4 regions of the Pseudomonas sp. SDT291_1_S447 genome follow, and region 4 is predicted to be linked to each of the others. Evidence: predicted binding sites of a transcription regulator. Region 4 holds the regulator's gene; each other region holds the start of a gene.

Region 1 (5,131 bases), on a different contig from region 4:
TGGCCAGAGCCGCTAGCATGGGCGTCGGAGCCTGGGACAACTGCTCGAAGTACTTCTCTTTGTACGCCGCCAGACCGACGGCTTCGCCCTTGGCCCTGGCATCGATCAGTTGCGCGAGGTTTGCGCGGCGCTGCTGCCAGTACGCGGCTGGCAGGTCGACATTCATTTGTTGCTTATGTTTGGCCAAAGCTTCGTCTGCGCTGACTTGGCGCTTTGGTTCGCCCGGCTCGGCGGCAGCTCGTGCTTCGAGTTCCTTGAACGACAGCATGATCGTCGACTTGGCAAACATGCGCTCCATCAGTTCACGGCGTTGCGGGGTATCCGGCAGTGACGGGGGCGGCGAGGCGCAACCGGCCAGCATCCCGACGAGTACCAGCAGAGCAAGCAGCGGTTTGAGTGACATGCATCGTCCTTGAAGTCGGTCGGCAGAATTAGCTGCGCAGTTTATCTGAACCCGAAGAAGCCCCGCTGGAAACCCTCAAGGCATCACCGGATCGGGTGCAACGCTGACCGAAAACCGCTCGCGATAGGCTTGCGGCGTCACGCCAATCGCCCGCAGGAAACTGCGGCGCAGCGTTTCTTCGCTACCAAAACCGCAATTGGCCGCGATGCGTTTCACCGGCAAACCGGTATCACTGAGCAAGCGCCGGGCGGTTTCGACGCGGATCAATTCGATCGCCCGCGCCGGGGTCTGACCGGTGTCGGCGCGGTAATGGCGGACGAAGCTGCGTTCGCTCATGCCCGCCTGCTCGGCCAGGGTCGGGACGCCGAGGTCGCAGGTGAGGTTCTCGGCGATCCACGCATGTAACTCATCAAAACGATTGCCCTGATTCTGCAACGACAAGGTCACGCTGAATTGCGATTGCCCGCCCGGACGTTTGAGGAACACCACCAGATGGCGGGCGACGTCCAGGGCGATGTCGCTGCCCAGATCCTCTTCAACCATCGCCAGTGCCAGATCGATGCCAGCGGTGACACCCGCCGAGGTCCATACCGGGCCGTCGGTGATGAAAATCGGATTGGCCTCGACTTGCAGTTTCGGATGTTGCTGCGCCAATTGTTCGCAACGGGTCCAGTGGGTGACGACGCGACGACCGTCGAGCCAGCCACTGGCCGCGAGCAAAAATGCCCCGGTGCACACTGACGCTACGCGCCGACATTTCGCCGCATGTTCGCGCACCCAATCCACCAACGCCACATCTTCGGCGGCAGGATAAATGCCCCAGCCACCGGCGATGATCAGCGTGTCGCTGGGCTCCAGCGGTAGCGGTTCGGCCAATACCGCCAGCCCCGCCGAGGACATCACCGCCCCGCCCTCGCTGGCAATCACCGACGGCGCATAGGGCACGGGCAAACCGCGTTGACGACAGAGGTCATTGGCCGAAGCAAACACCTGCAACGGCCCGGTGACGTCGAGAATCTGCATATTGGCGAACGCGAGTACGTGGATGGCTTTGGGCATTTGGCGTAATTCGTGGGGTGATTGGCGTATGCGCCAGAACCTACGCGCCTACAGTGAAGCCGTCCACCCCTTTTAATGGAGTAAGCACGATGACGTTGCAGATCGGTTTTCTGTTGTTTCCGCAGGTTCAGCAACTCGACCTGACCGGGCCTTATGACGTGCTCGCCTCGTTGCCGGGCGTGCAGGTGCATCTGATCTGGAAGGATCTGATGCCGGTCACCGCCAGCGCCGGTCTGTTGCTGAAACCGACCACCACGTTCGAGGACTGCCCGTGTCTGGATGTGATCTGCATTCCCGGTGGCGGCGGTGTCGGGCCGTTGATGGAAGACGCGCAGACGCTGGACTTCATCAAACGCCAGGCTCTTCAAGCGAAGTATGTGACCTCGGTCTGCACCGGCTCGCTGGTCCTTGGCGCAGCGGGTTTGCTGCAAGGCAAACGGGCGACCACGCATTGGGCGTATCACGATCTGCTGCCGACGCTGGGGGCGATCGCGGTGAAGGATCGGGTGGTGCGTGACGGCAATCTGTTTACCGGTGGCGGGATTACGGCGGGGATTGATTTTGCCTTGGTATTGGCTGAAGAGTTGGTGGGTGCCGACGCGGCGCAACTGATTCAGTTGCAATTGGAATACGCTCCGGCACCGCCGTTCAACGCGGGCAGCCCGGAGACTGCGCCGGGTGCGATTGTCGATGAGGCACGTTTGCGTGCAGCGCCATCGCTGAAGCTGCGCACGGAAATCACCGAGCGTGCGGCGGCGAAACTTAACCTGCGCTGATTCCCAGCCATCCACAAAAACCCTTGCTGGAATACTAATCCCCTGTGGGAGCGAGCTTGCTCGCGAATGCGGTGTATCAGTCGAAACAACTATTGCCTGTCAAACCGCTTTCGCGAGCAAGCTCGCTCCCACATTGGGATTTATGTTTGGCCAACGGTATCGGAGTTGTCCCGCTTTACCGCCACACCTTCACTTGTCCCCACGCCCCCACCCGTGTAGAAAGCCCCTCCACACATTCTGCACAGGGACTTTCGATGAAGGCTTTGCCATGGCTCTATCTGGCGCTTCTCAGCCTCGGTTACGGATGGGCGCTGAGCTTCGGTCAGCTCGGTTGGCTCGCTTTGATTTCCGTTGGATTACTGGTGTTCGCAGGTTTTGCCGTGCGCCAACAACAGGTGCCGGTTGCGCGGTTTCTCGGTCATGGCCTGTTCATCGTGCTGGCCTTGGCGCTGGCGTTGCACTGGTTGCCGGGGTTTGCCAACGGGCGCGCCATCGATCCGCAGCGCTTCACCGACAATGCCGTGCCGTTCTCGATGTACCTGAATCTCGATAAACCGTTGATTGGCTTCTGGCTGCTACTGGTCTGCCCGTGGATTGTCGGGCGCCGTTCATTGCGTCTGAGCGTGTACGCCACCGCCCTCGCTCTGACTCTCAGTGCGATTCTGGCTCTCGGCGGCGCACTGTTGCTGGGCGTGATCGCTTGGGCGCCTAAATGGCCGGATCAGGCATGGTTGTGGGTGCTGAACAACCTACTGCTGGTGACCTTGGTCGAAGAAGCGCTGTTTCGCGGCTATATACAGGGCGGCCTCAGCCAGCGTTTCAAACATCTGCCTTACGGTGAAAATCTCGCCCTGCTGCTGGCCTCGCTGCTGTTTGGTCTGGTGCATGTCGGCGCAGGCTGGACCTGGGTGTTGCTGGCAGGCCTGGCGGGTGTCGGCTATGGTCTGGCCTACCGTTTTGGCGGACTCGGCGCGGCGATCGCGACGCATTTCGGCCTGAACCTGCTGCATTTCGGCTTGTTCACTTATCCGATGCTCGCCGGCTGAAGCAAGCGCCGTTTTGCGACGCTGTGCTGATTATTGAAAAAAAATTTCAATAATCAGCTGTCACCGCCGACAACCTTTCAAAGCCTTGCGGATTGAAAAACCATGCGTAACAACCAGCCCATTACACAACGCGAACGGACTTTCCCGGCTCAGCAGCGGTTGATCTCCACAACTGATGCCAAGGGCGTGATCACCTACTGCAACGACGCTTTCGTCGAGATCAGCGGGTTTTCGCGTGAAGAGCTGATCCGTGCGCCGCACAACCTGGTCCGTCACCCCGACGTCCCGGCTGCGGTGTTTTCGCACATGTGGGGCACATTGAAACAAGGCTTGCCATGGATGGGCATTGTCAAGAATCGCTGCAAGACCGGTGACCATTACTGGGTTAACGCCTACGTAACACCGGTGTTCGACGGCAATCAGGTGGTCGGTTACGAGTCGGTGCGGATCAAACCCACCGCCGAGCAGATCCGCCGTGCCGAAGCGCTCTACCAACGCATCAACCAAGGCAAGTCGGCGATCCCTTCCAGCGACAAATGGCTGCCGGTGCTGCAAGACTGGCTGCCGTTCATTCTGGTCAGCCAACTGAGCTTCGTGATCGGCGCGACCCTGAACTCGCAGTGGGGCTTCGCCCTCGCCGCCGGTCTGTCGGTGCCACTGGGCCTGATGGGCCTGCAATGGCAGCAACGCGGGCTCAAGCGCCTGCTGCGTCTGGCCGAGCAGACCACCTCCGACCCGCTGATCGCGCAGATGTACACCGACAGCCGTGGCGCCCAGGCGCGTCTGGAAATGTCGATTCTCAGCCAGGAAGCACGCCTGAAAACCTGCCTGACCCGCCTGCAGGACACCGCCGAGCACCTGACCGATCAGGCCAAGCAGTCCGACGCCCTGGCGCACAACAGCTCCACCGGCCTGGAACGTCAGCGCGTGGAAACCGAACAGGTCGCCACCGCCGTCAACCAGATGGCCGCGACCACTCAGGAAGTCGCCAGCCACGTACAGCGCACTGCTGACGCCACTCAGGAAGCCAATCGCCTGACCGGTCGCGGTCGTGACATCGCCGGGGAAACCCGCGAAGCCATTCAGCGTTTGTCCGTGGTGGTTGGGGAAACCGGTCTGACCGTGACCCAACTGGCCAAGGACAGCGACGAAATCGGCGGCGTGGTCGACGTGATCAAAGGCATCGCCGACCAGACCAACCTGCTCGCCCTGAACGCTGCGATTGAAGCAGCGCGTGCCGGTGAGATGGGCCGTGGTTTTGCGGTGGTGGCTGACGAAGTGCGTCAACTGGCGCAGCGCACCAGCGAATCGACCGGGCAGATTCACGCCCTGATCGCCAAGTTGCAGCAGACAGCTTCAAGTGCCGTGCAAACCATGGAAGCCGGGCATCGCCAGGCCGAAGAAGGTGTGGCGCGGGTGCTGGAAGCGGATCAGGCGTTGGTCGGGATCAGTGAAGCGGTGGCCAACATCACCGACATGACCACACAGATTGCTGCGGCGACGGAAGAGCAAAGTGCGGTGGCTGAGGAGATCAGCCGCAACATCAGCAATATTTCGGAGCTGGCCGATCAGACGTCGGAGCAGGCGCATAACTCGGCGTTGTTGAGTGAAGAACTGACCAAAACGGCGAATACGCAGTACTCGTTGGTGGAGCGGTTTAACCGCTGATTGAACTGGCGATAACAAAAAACCCGGATGGCGAGAGCTTCCGGGTTTTTTGTTGCCTGTATGAAATGGACGTTGTTGGGCAGGCCGCTTTCGCAACAAGCGCTGGCCATGCAGGAACCTCGACGATCACGTCACTTCGCGGAAGGCGTTTAAGACCAACCCAAGATGCGTTTAAAGCA
Region 2 (5,131 bases), on a different contig from region 4:
ACTATAAAAAGGGTGACCTATTGAAAACTTCTGAACCGCTGAACGAGTTGATCACTTTCGCTCGTCAGCATTCGCCGTTCTATGCGAAACATCTGGCAGATGTACCCCATCAAGTAACTTCACTGACGCAACTGCCGCTGATTGAGCCTCTTGCTTATTGGCAAAACAGTCAGTCACTGGATCATTGGCCGGTACTGACCGCGACCCGCGAGCGCGCACTGGTGTTCAAAACCGGCGGTTCGACCAGCGCCGGAAAACTCTCCGTGTATACCCAGCGCGAGTGGCGTCGTTTGGTAACCGAGTTCGGCACAAGCCTCAGCTCGCAGTTCAAACCGGGTGATCGGGTAGCCAATCTGTTCTTCGCCGGCGACTTGTATGCCAGCTTCCTGTTCATCCACGATTCATTGGCGCATGTCGCCGTGAATATCACCGAGTTTCCGTTCACCGGCGACGTCGACTCATGTGTTCTGGCGCAATCGATCGAGCAGCACCGGATCAATGTGCTGGCTGGGCTGCCCGCCCACCTGCTGACGTTCGCCGAATGGCTCAAACGCCGGGAGCAAACAATGCCCGGCATCGACACCCTTCTGTATGGCGGTGAAAGCCTGTTCGCGTCGCAGCGCGAACTGCTCGAACGAGCGTTCCCCGATGCGCGCATTGCGTCGATCGGTTACGCCAGCGTCGATGCGGGCTTCATCGGCAGCAGCCAGCGCGACTGTGAAGAAGACGAGCATCGCATGCATGAGCACCACGCCCTGCTGGAGATCATCGATGAACACTCCGGCGAAGTCATCGAGACCTGCGATCGTACCGGTTTGTTGGTGTTGACCAATCTTGACCGGCGCTTGATGCCGCTGATTCGCTACCCGGTTGGCGACCGGGCCTGTTGGCGAGAGCCCCCCGGCGCAGCGCAACGCAAATTCGCCCTGAAGGGCCGTAGCGCCAGCAGTCAACGCGTTCGCGTGGGGATTGTGTCACTGATACCAGACGACATCGGCCAGATGACCCGAAGCATCGCCGCCAGCGATGACTGGCAACTGGTCATTGAACAGTCCGGGCACAGGGATGTGCTGAAGCTGAGATGGGTGGCGACCGCGCAATCTCCTGCCACGACCGAAGTCGATCGGCAGCTGAGAACCGAGTTGATCGCGCATTACCCGTTGATCGCGCAACTGCAGACCGATCATCTGTTGGTCCTGCACATCGAGTGCTGCTCGCTTGAGGATCTGCCGCGCCACCCCCGCTCGGGCAAATGCCTGCGCGTGCTCGATCTGCGCTGCTATGGAACGAGGAACAAGGAGGTGCCGGATGGAACCGTTGATTCTGCGTAACTATCGCGACAGCGATGCCGAGGCCGTCAGTGTGCTGTTCCGTCAGGTGTATGGCGACCATTACGTGCAACCCCATGTCTACCTGCCGCACATGATCAGCCAGAACCACGCCGACAAACGCTGGCACTCGCTGGTCGCGGTGACCGGCGAACAGATCTGCGGGCACGCCACACTGTTTCGCGACACCCACTCACCTATCGCGGAACTGGCCCTGAGCGTGGTTCACCCTGATACCCGGGGACAAAACATTGCCACCCGCCTGGGCCAGCAACTGCTGACTCACGCACAGGCGCTGGGCTGTCACAACGTATCGATCAAGCAAGTGACTCATCATCCGTATACGCAGCGGATGGCCATCAACCTCGGTTTTCAAAACACCGGATTGCTGCCCGATTACGTCCCATCGCCATTCGGCAGCCCGGCGCCAGAGTCGATCGTTGTGGGTTGCCGCATGATTGACGGCTATCGCCGCCCGCTGCCCCGACAGACCTGGCCAGACAGTTGCCGGGACTTCATGCAGCATTTATGTCGGGCTTTCGGTACGCAGGAACGAACCAGTCGCTGGCATGGTGCAGCGATTCGTCTGGAACAACACGCTAATCGTTATGACATGTACCTCAAGCATCTGCGGCCCGCCCTGCTTGAACAGATACGCCAATTGCCCCGGCACTGGCTGATTTCGATCCGGCTCAGACTGTCACAGCAATTTGCCTGGGACCTGAGCAGGCTCGCAGCTGTCGGATTTGTCTTTACCGGGCTGGCACCCGCCGAAGGCAAGGAAGAGGGATGGCTGGCACTGTTTCACCGAGGTTACCGGCTGCGCGGGTTGACACTGCAATGCCCGCACATGCAGCAGTTACATGATCAGGCTCAGCAGCAACTCGCCCTGCACCTGAGCGAAACGCCGCGGTGACTTGAACGCATCGTGGGTCTTGCGAAATGACCCGCGCAATATGAGCGGGTCATTTTCTGTAGCCTCAAGCCTTGGCTTTGATGCCGTCTTTAGGGGGAAGCGGCGCGTTGCCTTCACCATAAGTCTTGAGGTTTTGCAGAACGTAGATCGCTTTTTTGAATTCAGGGATCAGGTTCTTGCCGTACGCGTTGCCATTGAGACCATTATTCTGGATCGCATCGAGTTGAGTCGCGAAATACTCCAGGGCGTTGAATTTGGCATCAATGTCTTTGGTCACGCCGAAACGGTCGAACTTGTCGCCGGCATTCATCAGCGTGAAAGAGGTGATCTCGGAGATCAGCCCTCGGCTGCGCAGCATGGCGCTGAGGTTGCCCATTTGCTTGACCGAGACGTTAGTCGGATCGAAGCCCTTGATATTCTTGCGCAGGCCTTGCTTGTCCATTTCGGCGACATTCAAGGCATTTGGATCGTTACCGACCATGGTGAGCATCTGCTGCACCTTGACACTTTGAGACACCTGTTTCTTCGCGCCGGTATTGCGCACCATCACGCCAGCCTTGCTCTCCCAACCGCCGACAATGCCGATTGTCATGAGAAAACTCCCTGTGAAATAAACATGAAATGTCCTTCGTTGAACCATTCGGATGCCGGGGAGTATCTACCGGCCACGTAATGGCACCAAACCTTTTCATGCATTTTTTTACAATTCTCGTACATTCTCGATACAAACCAGCAATGCCCATGGATGCTGGCTCGCGAGGCGCCCGTTACACGGTTTCGAAAAGATTTTGCGCGCTGACAGACGCGTGAGTCAGCTTCATGTATCAACGCCGATACTGACCAGTCGTCAGCGCGCGCCTTTTTAGTACGCCTGTACCTCAAGCTTCCCGATGTAGCGACGATACGTTAGGGACACCCGCACTGTTTTACCCCGCCCCTAATAAGAATCGCAGCTCAAGGACCGGTTTCCATGCCCGCATTCCGCACTATTCAGGCTCGTTACACGCTGTTTCTGGTTCTGTTCATCCTGTTGCTGTCGGTACTGACCGTGGTCGGCATCAGCCAACTGGTCGCCCCGAAACTGCGCCATACCGAAGAACAGGTAGTCCTCAACCGCATCGCCGAAGTGGCCGAGCAGATTCAGGGCGAGTTGAACAAAGTGCAGGCGCAACAGCGCAGCATCACCCAGACCATCCCGTTACTCGACAGCGCAGCCATCGACTCGGTGTTGCCGGGGCTGGTGGATCAGTACGGCGAGCTGAAAGTATTCGGCGGCGGGATCTGGCCGCTGCCGGGGCAGCGTGAGGCCGGGCGTAACAAATTCAGTACGTTCTGGCACCGCGACGCGTCGGGCAAACTGGCGGTGAACACATTCTGGAACAGCGACGCGGCGCCCAACTATTACGACCAGAGCTGGTACAAGGGTGGCATGGCCACGCCACGCGGTCAGTGCGCATGGGCAGCGGCTTACAAGGACGACGCCAGCGCCGAACCGCGCACCAACTGCGCCATGGCGATCCAGAAAAACGGTAACGCCTGGGGCGTATCGACCATTGACGTGACGCTAGGCTTCTTCAACGACCTGGTGGCTCGCAAGGAAAAAGACCTCAACGCCGAAATGCTCATCGTCGAGGCTGACGGCAAGATCATCAGTAACAGCTCGCGCATCAGTGGCCCGATCGTGCTGAAGAACATCAGCGAACTGGCCGGCACGTCGACGTTCGCCAGCCAGGTAAAAAACGGCCTGCAGAACCGTGATCAGGCGCAGCGCATCGAGTTCGACAACAACGGTGAAGCCAGCACCTTCTTCATGCGCCCGATTGAAGGTACGCCTTGGTTCCTCGCCACCGCCCTGCCGACGAAAATGCTCACGGCGCAGCGTGATGACGTCCTCAGCACCTTGAGCCTGTTGCAGATTCCGATGGTGATTTTGTTGGTGCTGCTGCAGGTGTATGCGATCCGTCAGTTGGTGCAGCGCATGAAAGCGTTGAAAGCCAACATTGATTTGCTGTCCAGCGGCGATGCCGATCTGACCCGACGCATCACCATCCGCGCCGAGGACGAACTCGGCGCGATCGGACACTCGGTCAATACCTTCATCGCCTACCTGCAAAACATGATCGGCGAAGTCACCCAGGCCACGGGGGCGATGGCGTCGAGCCTCGACAACCTGCAACGCACCTCGGCCCACACCAGCCAGATCCTGCTGCGTCACGCCTCGGAAACGGATCAGACCGTTACGGCAATTACCGAAATGAGTTCAACCGCCGAGAGCGTCGCGCAAAACGCCGCCGAGACCGCTGCGTTTACACAGCGCGCCAACGAGAACGCCGACCGTTCACGGGTGGTCGTGGGCGAGGCGACCAGCAGTGTGGTGGCGCTGATCGACGAAGTGGCCAGCGCCACACATAAAGTTGAAAACATGCAACAGGATGCGCAGCGCATCACCGAGATCCTCGGGGTGATCGGCGCGATTGCCGGCCAGACCAACCTGCTGGCCCTCAACGCGGCCATCGAAGCGGCTCGTGCCGGTGAACAAGGTCGAGGGTTTGCCGTGGTGGCCGACGAAGTCCGCGCCCTCGCCGCCCGGACCCAGGCCAGTACGTCCGAAATCAACGAAATGTTGACCCGCCTGACGCAGGGCGTGAGCTCGTCGGTCAGCGCCATGGAAAACACCCAGGCTAGCTGCCAGTCGGCCGCCGATGCCACCGCACGGGTCAACTCGGGTCTGGATGAAATGGCCGGTTCGGTCAGCCATATCAACAGCCTCAGCACGCAGATCGCCACCGCCGCCGAGCAACAAAGCGCCGTGACCGAAGAGATCAACCGCAGCATGGTGCAGATCCGCCACATGGTGGATGAACTGGTGCAGAGCGGCAAAGCCAGC
Region 3 (5,131 bases), on a different contig from region 4:
CTGAGGCCACTTAAACGAATCACCCCAAGGAACGAACCGATGAAAACTTTGACTGCCCTGTTTACCGCTGCTGCCCTGACTCTTACCGCTGGCTTGGCCCAAGCTGATGTTCGCGTTGACCAGATTCCTGAACTGGTTAAGTCGGGCAAGATCAAGTCGCTGGAGTCGATGAACGCCGAAGCACTGAAACTGCATCCGGGTGCGACTATCACTGACACGGATCTGGATAACCACTTCAATGGTTATGAGTATGAAGTTGAATTGAAAACTGCTGATGGTAAAGAGTTCGATGTGGACTTTGATGCGACCACTGGCAAGGTGTTGAGCAACAAGCAAGACACTTGATTGAACGCACCACCAAAAGCCGCACGATTGAAAGATCGTGCGGTTTTTTTGTGTCTGGTGTTTGGCATGGTTGACGTGTTGTCAGTGAGATTTTCTCCCCCTCACCCCAGCCCTCTCCCCCAAGGGGGCGAGGGGAAAGGGAGCCGATCGGGGTCCTTTCAAAGCCCCAGTGCGCCTCGATATTTCAGGTCGGCGTAACTCGAATAGTCACCACGGTCAGTTCCCTCTCCCTCTGGGAGAGGGCTAAGGTGAGGGAATAGAAAGCCGATCGGGGGTCATTCAAGACCTGGGTTAGCCTCGCAATCTTGCAGCCGATCAGGAAAACAACAAGGACCTGAGTGCGACTCGATATTTCAGGTCGGCGTACCTCGAATAGTCACCACGGTCAGTCCCCTCTCCCTTGGGAGAGGGCTAGGGTGAGGGGAAAGGGCATCACGCCGAGGTGCTGACCAGCGAACCCGAGGTGCTCGAATCGGAATCCTGCAACGCCTGCAACAGCGAGGCGGTAGCGGTTGACAGGGAGGCCGAGGTAGCGCTGATCTGCGCTTGTGCGGCGGCTACTTCCGCAGCCTTGGCATCCGAACTTTCCTGCTTCGCCTGCGCCGCTTGCAACGCTTGCTGTTCTTCCTGCAATTGCTTCTGCAGTTCGGCAATCTGCTTGCGCAGTTCTTTCACCGAATCCGATTCTTCGCTGCTGCTGGAACTGCTGTCACCCGCCGGCGCCGCCCCACCACCGGCGGCGACCTTACCGGTATCGGGCGTAGCGCCCGTGCTGGCGGTTGCTGAAGTAGACGTGTCGTCACCAACGTCACTGATTGACGTTTTGCTGGTCGGTGTCGTGACGGTCTGATTGATCGAAACAGTAGTGATGCTGACCATGAAAAGGCTCCAATGCCGGTTATAGATAACCGGTCATCGACACTGGCCGCATCAATTTGAGATCGACTGTGTACCGACTCGGTATCCGAATCGGTACACAGTCAATGGCCTCAGGCGCTCAGACGCGCGGTGACTTCATTCAGTTGCCCGGACAGACCATGCAGGTTCTGGCTGGCGCTTTCGGTGCGCTGCACATTGTCGAGGTTGGTGCTGGCGATCGAAGTGATTTCGGTGAGATTGCGCGAGATGTCTTCGGCCACCGAGGTCTGCTCTTCAGCAGCGGTAGCGATCTGACGGTTCATGTCGCGGATCGCTTCCACGGCGTGGGTGATGCGCTCCAGCATCGCACCGGCCTGGGTCACCTGCTCAACGCTTTCGTCACTGCGCGTCTGGCCGCTGTCGATGGCTTGCGCCGCGTCCACCGCACCGGTTTGCACGCTCTGAATGATCTGGTTGATCTCGATGATCGACTCGGCGGTGCGCTGTGCGAGGTTGCGCACTTCATCGGCAACCACAGCAAAACCACGCCCGGCCTCACCGGCGCGCGCCGCTTCGATCGCAGCGTTGAGCGCCAGCAGGTTGGTCTGTTCGGCGATGCCACGAATCACTTCCAGCACTTTGCCGATACGACCGCTGTCGGCTTCCAGACGACGGATCACCGTAGCGGTGTTGGCGATTTCGCCGCGCATCTGGGTGATCGAGTGGATGGTGCTCTGCATGACCTTTTCACCCTGTTGGGCAGACTGGTCAGCATCGTCGGCAGCACGCGCAGCATCAGCGGCGTGGCGGGCCACTTCCTGCGCAGTGGCGGACATTTCGTTCATCGCCGTGGCCACTTGATCGGTGCGATTGAACTGCTCGTTGGTGCCGCCGGCCATGATCGTGGCGATCGCGTTCAACTCACCGCTGGCGCTGTCCAGATCCGACGCGCTGCGTTGCAAACGGGTGAAGGTGTCGGCGAGGAAATCACGCAGGGTGTTGGCCGCAGCGGCGAGATTGCCCAGCTCGTCCTGGCGGTCACTGACCACACGTTCGGCCAGTTTGCCTCGGCTCAATTGGGTGACGTAATCGATGAGTTTGCGGATCGGCTCGACCAGGTTGCGGTTGACCAGCCACAGGCTCAACAAACCGATCAGCAGACCCGACGCGAGCATCACCAGCAGCCCCAGCCACACGGTGCGATCAGCCTCGGCACTGATCAGCGCCGACTGCGCGGTGCCTTGCTTGCGCAACTCGGCGACCAGTTCGCTCATCTGATCACTGGCGGCACGGTCAACGCCTTTGACCGCCGCGTCACCCACCGTCGGATCACCACCGGCGGCCACGTAGGCATCACGTCCCTTCTGATACGCAGAACCCAACTGACGATGCTCATCACGCAAACGTTCGATGCGGTTTTTCAGACTCGGCTCGATGCCTTTCTGCCCGGCCAGTTCTCCGAGGATCTTCTGCACATCGCGCTGGCGATCTTCGAACTGACCCCAATACTTGGCCAGATCCGCCGGTTGTTTGCCACGCAACAACACGTTTTTCCATTCCTGCACCTGCACCTTGAATTGCAGGTTGGCTTCGTCGATCAGTTGCGAGGTGTGCAGGGGACCGGCGATCAATTGGCTGTAGCTTTGCACGCCGTTGGACAGGAAATGAAAACAGGCCAGCGCAATCAACAGCACCGCCAGCAGGCTGCCGCTCAGCAAGGCGAGAATTTGCGCTCTCAGGGATTTTTGCAGCATCGCAAGATACTCAAGACAGGGATGAGGCACGCCCGGTAAGGCGTGAAATTTTGCCGGACATCCATGTCGGCGAGCCTTGGCTCATGGCCAAGCGCGCGCAACGTAACCCAAGCGTGATCGGCGCACCAGAGCGCTTCTTGAAGAAAATCCGACCGTCGGTAAGTCGCTGATTTGACGTCACTTTGCTGTCACAAAAACGTCATGTGACATTGCGATGATGCGGCTCAGGTGAATCTGTAAAACCCGCCCCGGATGCCCTCCTCGCAGCGAGCCGTCATGAACCACAGCCTCGACATCAGTCATCGCGATCCTGATCTGTTTGGCCTGCTCTACGGCTTTCGTTTCCTGCCCGGCGAACGTGGCCGCGAAGTCGATTCGGCGACGGCATTGCGCTGTTTGCAGGACGACAGCGACAGCGGTGAATTCCTTTGGCTGCACCTCAATCTGGCGCATGCGGCGTGCGAGCGCTGGATGAAAAGTCATCTGCAATTGCCCGAAGAGTTTTTCGAGGCGCTGCACGAAGGCTCGCGTTCGACACGTATCGAGCATGTCGACTCGGCGTTGCTGGCGGTGGTTAACGATGTGGTGTTCAACCTCAGCAGCATGGTCTCTTCGGACGTGTCGACACTGTGGGTCTGTGTGCGCAGCAAACTGATCGTCAGTGCACGTCTGCAACCGCTGCACTCGGTGGACAAATTGCGCTCGTCTGTGAAGGCTGGCGAACGCTTTCGTTCGCCCTCGGAATTGCTCGTGCACCTGCTGCGCGATCAAGGTGAAGTGCTGACGCAGATCGTGCGCAAGACCAGCATGAGCGTCGACCAGGTCGAGGACGAATTGCTTTCCTCGCGGCTGTCGACCAATCGCGCCGAACTCGGTGCCAACCGGCGGGTGCTGGTGCGTCTGCAACGGCTGTTGGCACTGGAACCGGGTTCGTTATTGCGTCTGCTCAACCGGCCGCCGCCCTGGTTGCAGAAGGAGGACGTCAAGGAGCTGCGCAAATCCACCGAGGAGTTTGCGCTGATCATCAACGACCTCACCGCCCTCGGCGAGCGGATCAAACTGTTGCAGGAAGAGATCGCCGCCAACCTCAACGAACAAAGCAACCGCACGCTGTTTACTCTGACGGTGGTGACTGTGCTCGCGTTGCCGATCAACATCATTGCCGGTTTTTTCGGAATGAATGTGGGTGGCGTGCCGTTGTCGCAGGATCCGGAAGGGTTCTGGATATTGGTCGCGCTGGTGGCGACGTTTACCGTGATTGCCGGGCGTTGGGCGTTTCGTAAAAGAGGCGATTACTGACCACAAAACGCATTGCCACCGCGCTCCCACAGGGATCTTCTTCAGTCTTCGGATCAGCGGTGGAGCTAAAACCCCAAACACTGACCTGACGCAGTCTCTCTGTAACATTCTGCAACGATCATGGGCGACATTCCTTCCCTCGCTCAGGATTGTCCGCTCATGGCTACTCCCTCCCTGACCGCCAGCCCCGCGTCCGCCGCCAGCGGCAGGCCTGCCCTCGACAAGAAAACCGGCCCATTCACCTACGTGATCTTTTTCGCCGTGCTGGCGATGGGGATGCTGTTCACCGCCTACAGCCTGATGCACGACATGCACGAACTCGGCACGGTGGTCACCACGTGGACGCCGTTTCTGCTGCTCGGTGTGGCGCTGTTGATTGCGCTGGGCTTTGAGTTCGTCAACGGTTTCCACGACACCGCCAACGCCGTCGCAACGGTGATCTACACCCACTCGCTGCCACCCAATGTCGCGGTGGTCTGGTCGGGGTTCTTCAACTTTCTCGGCGTGCTGCTTTCGAGCGGCGCGGTGGCGTTCGGCATCATCGCTTTGCTGCCGGTGGAGTTGATTCTGCAGGTCGGTTCCTCCGCCGGTTTCTCGATGATTTTCGCCCTGCTGATCGCGGCGATCCTGTGGAACCTCGGCACCTGGTGGCTGGGTTTGCCGGCGTCGTCTTCGCATACGCTGATCGGTTCGATCATCGGTGTCGGTGTGGCCAATGCCTTGATGCATGGCCGCGACGGCACCAGCGGCGTCGATTGGGCGCAAGCGACCAAAATCGGTTACGCCTTGCTGCTCTCGCCGCTGGTAGGTTTCGGTTGCGCGGCGCTGTTGCTGCTGGCGCTGCGTGCGTTCGTGAAGAATCGTTCGCTGTATAA
Region 4 (5,131 bases):
AAAGCGGTCGACCTGACTGGCCATGAGCACGAGTTTGAGCAAATTGCTTTCGACTTCGGTGACCAGTTGGGTCACACGCTTGATCACCTGACCGGTCAGGTCCTGGTAATCCTGGGCCAGCAGGATGTCGTTGAGATTGCTCGACACCGCACGGTTGTCCGTGCTGCTGCGTGACAGAAAACCGTCGACCCGGCGCGCCAGTTCACGGAACTCTTCAGCCCCGACCTCGCGACGCATGAAGCGACCCCAATCGGCACTCAAGGTCTGCGCTTCATCAGCCAGACTGTTGACCACCGGCGTGGCGCTTTCCACCAGATCCATGGTGCGGTTGGCCGCGGCTTCCGTCAGCTTGACCACATAGCCCAGGCGTTCGGTGGCGTCGGTGATCTGCGACACTTCCTCGGCCTGCGGCATGTTCGGGTCGATCTGGAAGTTGACGATCGCACTGTGCAGTTCACGTGTGAGCTTGCCCACTTCCTGATACAGGCCACGGTCACGGGTCTGATTGAGCTCATGGATCAGTTGCACAGCGTCGCCGAACCTGCCTTTTTCAAGGCTCTCGACCAGTTCGACCGCGTGTTTTTTCAGGGTCGACTCGAAATCGCCCTGTGAAGATTCGTTATGCTCCATAGCTCCCCCGCGCGTTCATCAGCCGATGCGTTCGAAAATCTTCTCGATTTTGTCTTTCAACGCCTGAGCCGTGAAAGGTTTGACTACGTAGCCGTTTACACCGGCCTGAGCGGCCTCGATGATCTGCTCGCGCTTGGCTTCTGCAGTCACCATCAGCACTGGCAGGTGCTTGAGTTTTTCATCGGCACGCACGTGGCGCAGCAGGTCGATACCGGTCATGCCCGGCATGTTCCAGTCCGTTACCAGAAAGTCGATGCTGCCGCTGTTGAGCACTGGAATGGCAGTCACGCCATCGTCAGCCTCGACGGTGTTGGTGAACCCAAGATCACGCAGCAGGTTCTTGATGATCCGCCGCATCGTTGAGAAGTCATCAACGATGAGGATTTTCATGTCTTTGTTCAATTCGACCTCCAAGCAGTCTTAAACGCGCCCAGCACCTGGACGCGCCACTTCAATCAATCGGCGCAGCACTCAAAGACTGTCTGGAGCACAACAGAGCAAGACCGGTGCCGTTCATCACCGCACCAGCCTCGTTCGCAGTGTCCCCACACTGCCTTCAGCGCGCTCGCCACTCCCCCAAACGCCCCCGCAAACGGGCCGCGCACTGGCTGTGTAACTGGCTGACCCGCGATTCACTGACGCCAAGGACTTCACCGATCTCCTTGAGGTTCAGCTCTTCGTCGTAGTACAGCGCCAACACCAGTCGCTCACGCTCCGGCAAATTGGCAATCGCGTCCGCCAGCGCCGCCTGGAAGCGTTCATCTTCCAGATCGCGTGACGGCTCCATATGAGCACTCGCGCCATCCTCGTGCAGCCCTTCGTGTTCGCCGTCCTGCAACAGGTCGTCGAAACTGAACAGGCGACTGCCCAAGGTGTCATTCAAAATCCCGTAGTAATCGTCGAGACTCAATTGGAGTTCGGCCGCAACCTCGTGATCTTTAGCATCACGGCCGGTTTTAGCTTCAATTGAGCGAATTGCGTCGCTGACCATCCGGGTATTGCGGTGAACCGAGCGTGGCGCCCAGTCCCCTTTGCGCACTTCGTCGAGCATCGCGCCGCGGATTCGTATGCCCGCGTACGTTTCGAAACTGGCGCCTTTGCTGGCGTCATATTTGGTCGAGACTTCGAGCAGGCCGATCATCCCGGCCTGGATCAGGTCTTCGACCTGCACACTCGCCGGCAAGCGTGCCAGCAAGTGGTAGGCAATGCGCTTGACCAGTGGCGCGTAACGCTCGATCAACTCGTACTGCGCGTCACGTGCCGACTTCTTGTAGTAGTTCATACCGCTTGCTGTCATAGCACGGGCCCTGCCGTTTGCTGCACGAGGCGCTCGACGAAAAACTCAAGGTGGCCACGCGGGTTGGCGGGCAGCGGCCAGGTGTCGACCTTCTGCGCGATCGCCTTGAACGCCAGTGCGCACTTGGAACGCGGAAAGGCTTCGTACACCGCACGCTGCTTCTGCACCGCTTTACGCACGCTTTCGTCGTAAGGCACGGCGCCGACGTATTGTAGAGCGACGTCAAGGAAGCGATCCGTGACCTTGGTCAACTTGGCGAACAGGTTGCGCCCTTCCTGCGGGCTCTGCGCCATGTTGGCCAGCACGCGGAAGCGGTTCATGCCGTAATCGCGGTTGAGCAACTTGATCAGCGCGTAAGCGTCGGTGATCGAGGTTGGCTCGTCGCAGACCACCAGCAACACTTCCTGCGCGGCGCGAACAAAACTGACTACCGAGTCACCAATACCCGCAGCGGTGTCGATCACCAGTACGTCGAGATTGTCGCCGATGTCGCTGAACGCCTGAATCAGACCGGCGTGTTGCGCCGGGCTCAGGTGCACCATGCTTTGCGTGCCGGACGCGGCCGGGACGATGCGGATGCCACCGGGGCCTTGCAACAGCACGTCGCGCAACTCGCAACGGCCTTCGATGACGTCGGCCAGCGTGCGTTTAGGGGTCAGCCCCAACAATACGTCAACGTTCGCCAGACCGAGGTCGGCGTCCAGCAGCATGACCCGACGGCCAAGCTCTGCCAGCGCCAGCGACAAGTTCACTGACACGTTAGTCTTGCCGACGCCACCTTTGCCGCCGGTCACCGCGATCACCTGTACGGGATGCATGCTGCCCATGTTATTTCTTTACCTTGTCTTGCATAGACGGAGGCCACATTACTGGCTGCGCGTTCACAACCGGAACAATGCATGGCAGACCATCGATGTAGGTACAAAAACTGTTCATGAATACCTCAGCCTACCTGCTTGGTCGGGCTGTGATAGATATCAGCGAACATGTCAGCCATGGCTTCTTCGCTGGGTTCTTCCTGCATTTGCACGCTGACGGCGCGGCTGACCAGTTGATGACGGCGCGGCAGATGCAAATCATCCGGAATCCGTGGGCCATCGGTCAGGTACGCGACCGGCAATTCATGACTGATCGCCAGGCTCAACACTTCGCCAAGGCTGGCCGTTTCATCCAGTTTAGTCAGGATGCACCCGGCTAGCCCGCAACGCTTGTAACTGTGATAAGCGGCGGTTAGAACCTGTTTCTGGCTGGTGGTTGCCAAGACCAGATAATTTTTTGATCGAATGCCACGTCCGGCCAGACTTTCCAGCTGCATGCGCAGCGCCGGATCACTGGCTTGCAGGCCGGCAGTATCAATCAATACCACGCGTTTGCGCAGCAGTGGATCCAGCGCCTGCACCAGCGATTGGCCCGGATCGACGTGAGTCACCGGCACATTGAGAATGCGGCCCAGCGTCTTCAGTTGTTCCTGAGCGCCGATGCGGAAACTGTCCATGCTCACCAGCGCGACATTCTGCGCGCCGTATTTCAGCACATAACGCGCGGCAAGCTTGGCGAGTGTAGTGGTCTTGCCCATGCCGGCAGGGCCGACCATGGCGATGACACCGCCCTCTTCCAGCGGCTCGACTTCCGGCACGGCAATCATCCGCGCCAGGTGCGCGAGCAACATGCGCCAGGCCTGACGGGGTTCTTCGATATCAGTGATCATCGCCAGCAGATCGCGCGACAACGGGCCGGACAGACCGATACGTTGCAGACGGCGATACAGGTTGGCTTGCGCCGGGCGGCTGCCTTGCAGCTGATTCCAGGCCAGAGTGCCGAGCTGAACTTCCATCAGCTCGCGCAGGCTGTTCAATTCAAAACGCATCGAATCCAGTGCGCGCGGATCAACACCGCCGGAGGACTGTGCAGGCGCCGGGGCCGGACGCGCCGGGGCGGCGTAAGTCGGCTCGCTCAGCGGTTCAGCGGCAGTCAGCGGCAGGCCAGCGGTCAACGGCAGGCCGGCGAAGATCTGGCGGTTGCTATTGCCATCGGCTTCGCCACGCAGGCTCAACTCGGCCTGGGCAGTGACGATGCGCGATTGGGTCTTGCGCAGCTCGTCTTCGAGTTCCATGTTCGGAACCCGTGGCGCCAGCGCCGACAATTTGTAATCCAGTGCCGCCGTCAGCTCGACACCGCCGGCAATGCGGCGGTTGCCAATGATGGCGGCATCAGCGCCCAGCTCATCACGAACCAGCTTCATGGCCTGACGCATATCGGCGGCAAAGAAACGCTTAACTTGCATAAACCACTACCTCAGCCGTTGGGCCCTACTGTCGCAACGATGGTCACTTGCTTGTTGTCCGGTATTTCCTGGTAGGCCAGCACATGCAATCCAGGGACTGCGAGGCGGCCAAAGCGCGAGAGCATCGCGCGGATCGGGCCAGCGACCAAAAGGATCACCGGCTGACCTTGCATTTCCTGACGCTGCGCCGCTTCGATGAGCGAACGCTGCAGCTTCTCGGCCATGCTTGGCTCCAGCAGAACGCCCTCTTCCGAGCCTTGTCCTGCCTTCTGCAGACTATTGAGCAATATTTGTTCCAACCTTGGTTCCAAGGTGATCACAGGCAGCTCCGACTCAGTGCCTACAATGCTTTGGACGATGGCGCGCGATACGCCGACGCGCACAGCGGCGACCAACGCGGCGGTATCTTGACTCTTCGCGGCGTTGTTGGCGATGGCTTCGGCAATGCTGCGGATATCGCGCACCGGCACATGCTCGGCGAGCAACGCTTGCAGCACTTTGAGCAACTGCGACAAGGTGACCACGCCCGGCACCAACTCTTCAGCCAGTTTCGGCGAGCTTTTGGCCAGCAATTGCATGAGTTGCTGCACTTCTTCGTGGCCGATCAGCTCACTGGAGTGCTTGTACAGAATCTGGTTCAAGTGCGTGGCGACCACGGTGCTGGCGTCGACCACGGTGTAACCGAGCGATTGTGCCTGGGCCCGCTGGCTGATTTCGATCCACACCGCCTCCAGGCCGAAAGCCGGATCTTTGGCGTTAATACCGTTGAGCGTGCCGTAGACCTGGCCCGGGTTGATCGCCAGTTCGCGATCCGGATAGATCTCGGCTTCGGCGAGGATCACGCCCATCAGCGTCAGTCGATAGGCGCTGGGCGCCAGATCGAGGTTGTCGCGGATGTGCACGGTCGGCATCAGGAAGCC

The links. Region 4 encodes FliA, which starts transcription of late flagellar genes. Its sites were predicted from a motif close to CTAAAGTTTNNNNNNNNNNNGCCGNTAA; they were not measured.
Region 1: the regulator FliA is predicted to act here: its motif matches at 3,330-3,357, upstream of ACW9IR_RS09400 (methyl-accepting chemotaxis protein).
Region 2: the regulator FliA is predicted to act here: its motif matches at 3,122-3,149, upstream of ACW9IR_RS07990 (methyl-accepting chemotaxis protein).
Region 3: the regulator FliA is predicted to act here: its motif matches at 3,072-3,099, upstream of ACW9IR_RS15965 (methyl-accepting chemotaxis protein).

The regions. Positions count from the first base shown of each region.
Region 1 is NZ_JBSVXS010000019.1:39,924-45,054, reverse strand. Features, by position in the region: gene ACW9IR_RS09420 (hypothetical protein) at 1-403, opposite strand, end outside; gene ACW9IR_RS09415 (GlxA family transcriptional regulator) at 479-1,462, opposite strand; gene inhA (isonitrile hydratase) at 1,552-2,238, shown strand; gene ACW9IR_RS09405 (CPBP family intramembrane glutamic endopeptidase) at 2,493-3,284, shown strand; gene ACW9IR_RS09400 (methyl-accepting chemotaxis protein) at 3,387-4,952, shown strand.
Region 2 is NZ_JBSVXS010000015.1:49,252-54,382, forward strand. Features, by position in the region: gene ACW9IR_RS07975 (phenylacetate--CoA ligase family protein) at 21-1,331, shown strand; gene ACW9IR_RS07980 (GNAT family N-acetyltransferase) at 1,309-2,244, shown strand; gene ACW9IR_RS07985 (hypothetical protein) at 2,309-2,836, opposite strand; gene ACW9IR_RS07990 (methyl-accepting chemotaxis protein) at 3,215-5,131, shown strand, end outside.
Region 3 is NZ_JBSVXS010000045.1:34,856-39,986, forward strand. Features, by position in the region: gene ACW9IR_RS15955 (PepSY domain-containing protein) at 40-345, shown strand; gene ACW9IR_RS15960 (hypothetical protein) at 778-1,224, opposite strand; gene ACW9IR_RS15965 (methyl-accepting chemotaxis protein) at 1,335-2,957, opposite strand; gene ACW9IR_RS15970 (transporter) at 3,234-4,256, shown strand; gene ACW9IR_RS15975 (inorganic phosphate transporter) at 4,416-5,131, shown strand, end outside.
Region 4 is NZ_JBSVXS010000136.1:6,215-11,345, forward strand. Features, by position in the region: gene ACW9IR_RS25630 (protein phosphatase CheZ) at 1-630, opposite strand, end outside; gene ACW9IR_RS25635 (chemotaxis response regulator CheY) at 649-1,020, opposite strand; gene fliA (RNA polymerase sigma factor FliA) at 1,187-1,927, opposite strand; gene fleN (flagellar synthesis regulator FleN) at 1,924-2,754, opposite strand; gene flhF (flagellar biosynthesis protein FlhF) at 2,871-4,211, opposite strand; gene flhA (flagellar biosynthesis protein FlhA) at 4,223-5,131, opposite strand, start outside.